2 linked regions of the Microscilla marina ATCC 23134 genome follow. The protein of the gene in region 2 binds, or shares a complex with, the protein of the main gene of each other region. Links are inferred from orthologs where the notes say so. Each region holds a gene or a part of one and is shown on either strand. Other genes may lie near its edges.

Region 1 (3,234 bases), on a different replicon or contig from region 2:
GGAAAAACTACGAGCAAATTCTTGAGTACTTTAGATTATATGTATACCCGCGCCCCGATTCGCGCCCCAGCGATTTAGACAAACACCCCAAGGTTAGTTTTGTAGAGTCACCTTTAATGAGTATCTCTGCCACTTTTATTCGCAAAAGTATCAAAGCACAAAAATCTATCAGATACCTGGTACCCGAATCGGTAGATTTGTACATCAAAGAAAAGAGGTTTTATCTATAGCATTTCTTATGTTGCGGAATATAAAAAAGCGTTGCCAATGATTTTATAATCATTGGCAACGCTTTTTTTGTTTACCTGTGGGTGATTGATTATTTATTTCTGCTAATATAGATTTTACGTCCACGGTCATTCAAATAATAAATGCCTTTGTTGTTTTTGCTAAACTTTCGCCCAATAAAAGGTTTCTGAGCATTTGCTTGGAGGTGTCTTACTGTAGGCTTGGCACCCGACCAGTAGATTTGTTGTTTGCTACCTCTACGCGATGGTTTGTACACATAGTTGCGGGTGTTTACTGCTATTCGGCTTTTAATCAGGTGACTTTTCAATACATACCCCTCGTATTCCCCTTCGCCTTTGAGTTTTACATTTACATACGCCCAAATACTGTTAGACGATTTTCAAGGCTTACCAAGTCTACCTTCATTACCTCACAACCAGCGTGCAACACTGCTTGAACATCGGAAGATACTGCGGGTTTTTCAAACAAATTGGAATTACTTACTTTAATGTAAGCCGTTTGAGCCATGGCAAAAGAAGTGATCAGTAAAGCCATGTAAGTAATGATAATTTTTTTCATTGATATTTAATTTAACTACGCGGTTCGTATTTTAATAATGCAAATATCTATAATTATATTAAGTAATCAAATACTAAATTGTACTTAGCTAAGCAAATTTTTTTGCAGTTTTTACTATAAAAACTTTAACTTTCTGTATTTGAGTAGGTTTATGGTATTTGTAAGCAATGCCTTGTTTCTAAAAAAAATGACAAATGAAATAGTCTTGTGTGTACAAACTATGCTGAATGGTGGGAGTGAGAGGAAGGGGCAGAGAAGAAAAACAAAAAAATACAGCGCAAAAATTATAATATCAATGCACAAGCTACTAACTTGCGCATCTAAAAGTGAAGATATAAATTATTATATGGAGGCTGTTTTACTTTTAGAAGATCAGACCATTTTTCGAGGCAAAGCCTTGGGCAAAATTGGTACTACTACAGGCGAGTTGTGTTTTAATACTGGTATGACCGGATACCAGGAGATATACACCGACCCATCTTATTTTGGGCAAATCGTCATCAATACCACCTCACACATTGGTAACTACGGAACCATCGACGAAGACAATGAGTCGAGCAGTGTGAAAATAAACGGAATGGTATGCAATTATTTCTCACCCATTTATTCCCGCAAAACTGCTGATAGTTCGCTCCAAGATTACCTGGAAGCTGCCAACTTGGTAGGCATAAGCGATATAGATACCAGAGCATTGGTAAAGCATATTCGGCACAAGGGAGCAATGAACGCAGTTATTTCTTCAGAAAATACTGACCTTGAATTTTTGAAAACTAAATTGGCTGAAACTCCTTCAATGGATGGTCTGGAGCTTGCCTCTAAGGTAACTACTACGGAACCTTACTTTGTGGGCAGTGAAGGTGCCAGGTTTAGGGTGGCAGTGCTTGATCTAGGGATCAAAACCAACATTCTGAACAATTTCCACGAGCGTGATTGTTACTGTAAGGTGTTTCCTGCAAAAGCTTCTTTGGAAGAAATGCAAGAATTTCAACCTCACGGCTACTTTATTTCTAATGGACCTGGCGATCCGGCATCTATGCCTTATGCAGTTGAAACAGTGAAAGAAATGCTGGCAACCAATACTCCAGTATTTGGTATTTGTTTGGGGCACCAGGTAATTGCCTTGGCAATGGGGGTAAAAACCTATAAAATGCATAATGGGCACCGTGGCTTGAATCACCCTGTCAAAAACCTCATTACAGGTAAGAGTGAAATTACTTCGCAAAACCACGGTTTTGGTGTAGACCGCAAATCGGTTGAGGGCAACAAGGACATCATTGTTACTCATGTAAACCTCAACGATGATACGGTAGCAGGCATTAAGATTAAAGGCAAGAAAGCATTCTCGGTACAATACCACCCTGAGTCTTCGCCGGGTCCGCACGACTCTCGTTATTTGTTCGACGAGTTTATTCGCCTCATGGCAGATTAAAATACATCATTTATCAAAAGCTTCCCTATTTGAATTAGGAAGTATTCAATAAGTTTTTGTCCCACACCTAAAGCGGCTATTAAGCAGGCTTTAGGTGTTTTTTTATTTACTCCCGAAGCCTGTTGGTTTGATCAAATGCAAATACATGTAGAGTGGATAGAAAGACAAGGATATTTGTTGTATCAAACTAAGGCACATATACCCGACTTTCCGCACCTGTGTAGCTAAAACCGAGTAATTTATTAAACCACTGTTTATGAGGCGTTTATTCAAGGAGATAGTATTTCCTAACTTCTTGCCCCAGTAACCTAATGACCTTTGTATGCATCTCATTCATATTAAGAATGAGCATAGGTTGTTCTTGATTAACCCACAAGCAGTGAATGCCTCTAAAAAACTCGAAAATCCATTTCATTGTGGGTTTTTGAGTTTCTTTTTTAGTTTGATCCAGGACAAACTCCTTTTCCTGCTGCAGGTTTTTTCTTAATTCTCTCTCCAAAGCTGCATACACCATCAGCGACAATGCCATAATCATGAGTATAGCTTCAAGTCTCTCTGGCTTTTTTACAAAGAAGCTATCAGCAAGGAAAGCTTTATCTTTCAAAAACCTAAAACCTTTCTCGACATTAGATTGTCCTTTGTAAGCCAGTAGTTTATGTCCATTCCCCCACCTTTGTGCTGTATCATTGGAAGCAATCACAAACTTGCCCTGTTTTTGTCTTAGTTGTTCATAGTGTGTGAGTTTGGTTAGTGGACACCCTGTAATACGATACCCTATGGTCTGTTTTTGAGCTCCTTTGGGAGGTTTACCTGGTTTTTTAAACCCCTTGACTTGTTGAAAATTCAGGTCTTCTATTGACAAGTACTGGCACTTTTTTGAAAATTGTTCCCAGGCTTTTTCTGCATCCTGTTTACAGCTAAAAACCTTTTTGCAAAGCTTGATAAAGTCTTGGTGCTCTTCACTGCTTTTTTTTAGGTAACGTTTTTTCAAACTATGA
Region 2 (3,882 bases):
GCAGACTGGTATTTTGTTCCTCTAGTTTTTTGCCTTGTTGCTGCAGTTGCTGTACCTCTGTTTGTAAACTTTGGTTTTGCTGTTGCCAATTGTTGTTTTGTTTGGCCAGCGCCTGGTTTTGTGTTTTCAGGTGCTCTATTTGTTGCTGTAGTGCTTGTTTTTCCTGAGTCGCTTGTTCCTGAAAACTTTTGAGTTTGTTTTTAAATAAAGCCATGGGTTATTTTTTTAGATGGTTGATAAGTTTAGATACGTTTCAAGCGTTTTTGGGGGTTTAAAATGCATTATATTAAACAAGTATTTATGTAAAAAGCCTTACCAACTTTCGGGCTAGAAAGTAAGCAAGGCTTTAATAAAGAATGGTCAAGAAGCAAGTGATGTTTAAATTACCTGCTCAAGAACAAATTACGTTCGCTGTATACCTTTTCAAATTCTTCGTCCTGAAGGTCTTTGATAAAATAAATAGCTTCTCCGGTAGACTTCATCTCTGGACCTAGTTCCTTGTTTACATTTGGGAACTTATTGAACGAGAATACCGGAATTTTGATGGCATAACCTTGTCCTACGGGCACAAACCACGACGTAGCCGATTTGTCAAGATCAAAGTCTGCCAACTTCTTATCACCCAGCATAATCTTAGTTGCATAATTGATGTAAGGAGTTTTGTACGCCTTACAAATAAATGGTACAGTACGCGATGCCCTTGGGTTAGCCTCAATCACATACACATCATTGCCTTTGATAGCAAACTGAATATTGATAAGCCCTACTGTATCCAGCGCCAGCGCAATCTTTTTGGTATACTGCGCAATCTTTTCCATCAATAATGGGCTCAATGAAAATGGGGGCAGTACCGCGTGCGAATCTCCTGAGTGGATACCAGCCGGCTCTATGTGCTCCATAATACCAATGATATACACATTTTCGCCGTCACAAATAGCGTCAGCTTCTGCCTCAATTGCTTGATCAAGAAAATGATCTAACAAAATCTGATTGTCTGGGAAATAGTTCAACACATCTACTACGTGCTCTTCCAGTTCTTGCTCGTTAATTACGATTTTCATCTTGTTGCCCCCCAACACATAAGATGGGCGAACCAACAATGGGAAATCCAGCTTTTTAGAAAGCTCAAGGGCTCCCTCAGTAGTACTCACCGAGCCAAACTCAGGGTAAGGAATATCGTTTTCTTTGAGCAAGGTAGAAAAACTCCCACGATCTTCGGCAAGGTCGAGTGCCTTATAAGAAGTACCAATGATAGGAATATTGTAACGGTCTAGTTTTTCGGCAAGTTTAAGTGCTGTTTGCCCCCCTAGCTGAACAATAACTCCTTCTGGTTTTTCGTGCAGAATAATGTCATAAATATGTTCCCAGAACACCGGCTCAAAATACAACTTATCGGCAATGTCAAAATCTGTAGACACTGTTTCGGGGTTACAGTTGATCATGATGGCTTCATAACCCGCCTCTTTTACGGCAAGTACCCCGTGCACACAGCAATAGTCAAACTCAATGCCTTGACCAATGCGGTTAGGGCCTGAGCCCAAAATAATGATTTTCTTTTTGGCTGGAGTTACCTCCGACTCATTTACACTGTCAAAAGTATCGTCAGCATCTCCGCCCTCAAACGAGGCATCGAGTGATGTACCAAAAGTAGAGTAGTAATAAGGGGTTTTTGCCTCAAACTCAGCTGCACAAGTATCTACTTGTTTGTATACCCTGCGAACCCCCATTTCTGCACGTTTATGGAATACTTCGCTTTCCAGGCAACCCAACAAGTGGGCAATCTGACGATCGGCATAGCCTTTTTGCTTGGCTTCTTGTATAAGTTTGGCAGGTACATTGTCCAAGGTATATTTTTGGATGACTTTATCCAGCTTTGCCAGCTCTTCTATCTGATACAAAAACCAATCATCCATTTTGGTCAGCTTCTTAATAGTACGGAAGCTAATCCCCATAGTAAAGGCGTCTTTGATATGGAAGATGCGGTCACCGCTGGGGTTTTCAAGGCTATCTAACACCTCTTGCTGGTTGGTCAGCTCCTTGCCGTCAGCTCCCAGCCCATTGCGTCGGTTTTCCAACGATTGACAAGCCTTTTGCAATGCCTCCTGAAAGTTACGCCCAATGCCCATAGCCTCACCTACTGCCTTCATTTGCAGCCCAAGTTTGGTATCGGCTCCCTGAAACTTCTCAAAGTTCCAGCGTGGTATTTTTACAATTACATAATCAATGGTAGGCTCAAAATAAGCCGAAGTAGTCTTGGTTACCTGGTTTTTCAACTCATCGAGGTTGTAGCCAATGGCAAGCTTAGCCGCGATCTTGGCAATAGGGTACCCAGTGGCTTTAGAAGCCAACGCCGACGAACGCGAAACCCTTGGGTTGATCTCAATCACTATGATATCGTCATTTTCGGGGTTTACAGCAAACTGAATGTTACAGCCTCCGGCAAATTGCCCAATACCATTCATTGTTTTAATTGCCAGGTTACGCATTGCCTGATAGTGTTTGTCAGACAGCGTCATAGCGGGTGCTACAGTGATAGAGTCCCCGGTATGGATACCCATAGGGTCTACATTCTCAATAGAGCAAATAATGATCACGTTACCTGCACTATCGCGGAGCAGTTCCAACTCAAACTCTTTCCAACCCAAAATACTTTGTTCAATCAACACCTCATGAATAGGCGATGCTGTTAAACCACGGGTAAGCGCCTTATTAAACTCTTCTTCGGAGTGGACAAAACCTCCCCCGTAACCACCCAGTGTATATGAAGGACGAATCACCAAGGGAAAGCCTACATCCTGGGCAATTTCTTTTCCTTTCAGAAAAGAAGTTGCGGTTTTACCTTTACACACATTGGCGCCAAGCTCGTGCATACGCAAACGAAACCGCTCTCGGTCTTCGGTAGTTTCTACTGCGTTTATATCTACCCCAATAATCTCTACATTGAACTTCTCCCAAACGCCTGCTTTTTGGCAGTCAATGCACAGGTTTAAGGCTGTTTGTCCACCCATTGTAGGCAATACAGCATCTATGTCGTGTGCTTCGAGAATCTCAATGATAGACTTTTTATTAAGCGGTTTAAGATATATATGATCCGCAATACTCGGATCAGTCATAATCGTTGCCGGATTAGAGTTGATAAGAGTAACCTCTATGCCTTCTTCTTTGAGAGACCGGGCAGCCTGAGAGCCAGAGTAGTCAAATTCGCAAGCCTGACCGATCACAATAGGTCCTGAACCTATGATCAATACAGATTTAATATTGGTATTTTTGGGCATTACTAATATTAATTGATGTACTAAAATGATGATGCTTAAAATTGCACAAAATTATAGAAACTAAACTTTTTATAACAAGGCTTGTCTGATTTTTCTCATGTTATTTTTTAACACCCTGAATATAAGCATTATATGACTAAGGGTATGGAGGGAAGACTATGTAGATTTTCAACTGTTTTTAACTTGAGGATGGGCTATCTCTGGTAAAAATGAGTGGTATGCCCCAAAGAAATGAATTAGGTAGGTGATTATTTTTCCTTTATCTCTTTCAATAGGAGTAAAACTAAAGTAACACAAAACAGACCAAATGAAACAGTTACTTTTAATTTATTGCCTCACCATTGGTGTAGGTACTTTACAGGCGCAAAGTATGACCAAGAGCAGTAGAACAGATAGTCTTAAATGCCACAAGATAGAAGTTGACAGGAAAAAAACTTATCAGATAAGTCAAAGCGTAGTGGTGTGCGATACACTCATTATGCACGATAAATCGACCCTTAAAATAGTAGGAAGTAAAAAATTTGCTTTGTATGCCCGCTATGTAAAAATAGGGCGCAGGTGTGTGATGGATGCCAGAGGAGCCCATGGCACCACGAGAAGCCCGGAC

Evidence for each region. The genes of interacting proteins can lie anywhere in the genome.
Region 1: the proteins of carB (region 2) and carA are in contact, whole or in part, in a solved structure (PDB 1KEE), measured with the Escherichia coli proteins. The link is inferred for Microscilla marina ATCC 23134 from one-to-one orthologs.

The regions. Positions count from the first base shown.
Region 1 is NZ_AAWS01000026.1:95,223-98,456, forward strand. What follows is about bases 338-3,169. They hold carA (glutamine-hydrolyzing carbamoyl-phosphate synthase small subunit), read left to right. Parts: upstream 338-1,102; coding sequence 1,103-2,236; downstream 2,237-3,169. Other genes in these bases: M23134_RS22180 (hypothetical protein), read right to left, coding at 338-556; M23134_RS22185 (hypothetical protein), read right to left, coding at 598-807; M23134_RS22195 (IS1634 family transposase), read right to left, coding at 2,502-3,169. Also shown: nadD (nicotinate (nicotinamide) nucleotide adenylyltransferase), read left to right, coding at 1-230; more of M23134_RS22180, read right to left, coding at 320-337; more of M23134_RS22195, read right to left, coding at 3,170-3,234. UniProt on the Escherichia coli protein: Small subunit of the glutamine-dependent carbamoyl phosphate synthetase (CPSase).
Region 2 is NZ_AAWS01000046.1:34,678-38,559, forward strand. The notes cover bases 184-3,663. They hold carB (carbamoyl-phosphate synthase large subunit), read right to left. Parts: upstream 3,276-3,663; coding sequence 384-3,275; downstream 184-383. Other genes in these bases: M23134_RS29170 (hypothetical protein), read right to left, coding at 184-214; M23134_RS29180 (hypothetical protein), read left to right, coding at 3,583-3,663. Also shown: more of M23134_RS29170, read right to left, coding at 1-183; more of M23134_RS29180, read left to right, coding at 3,664-3,882. UniProt on the Escherichia coli protein: Large subunit of the glutamine-dependent carbamoyl phosphate synthetase (CPSase).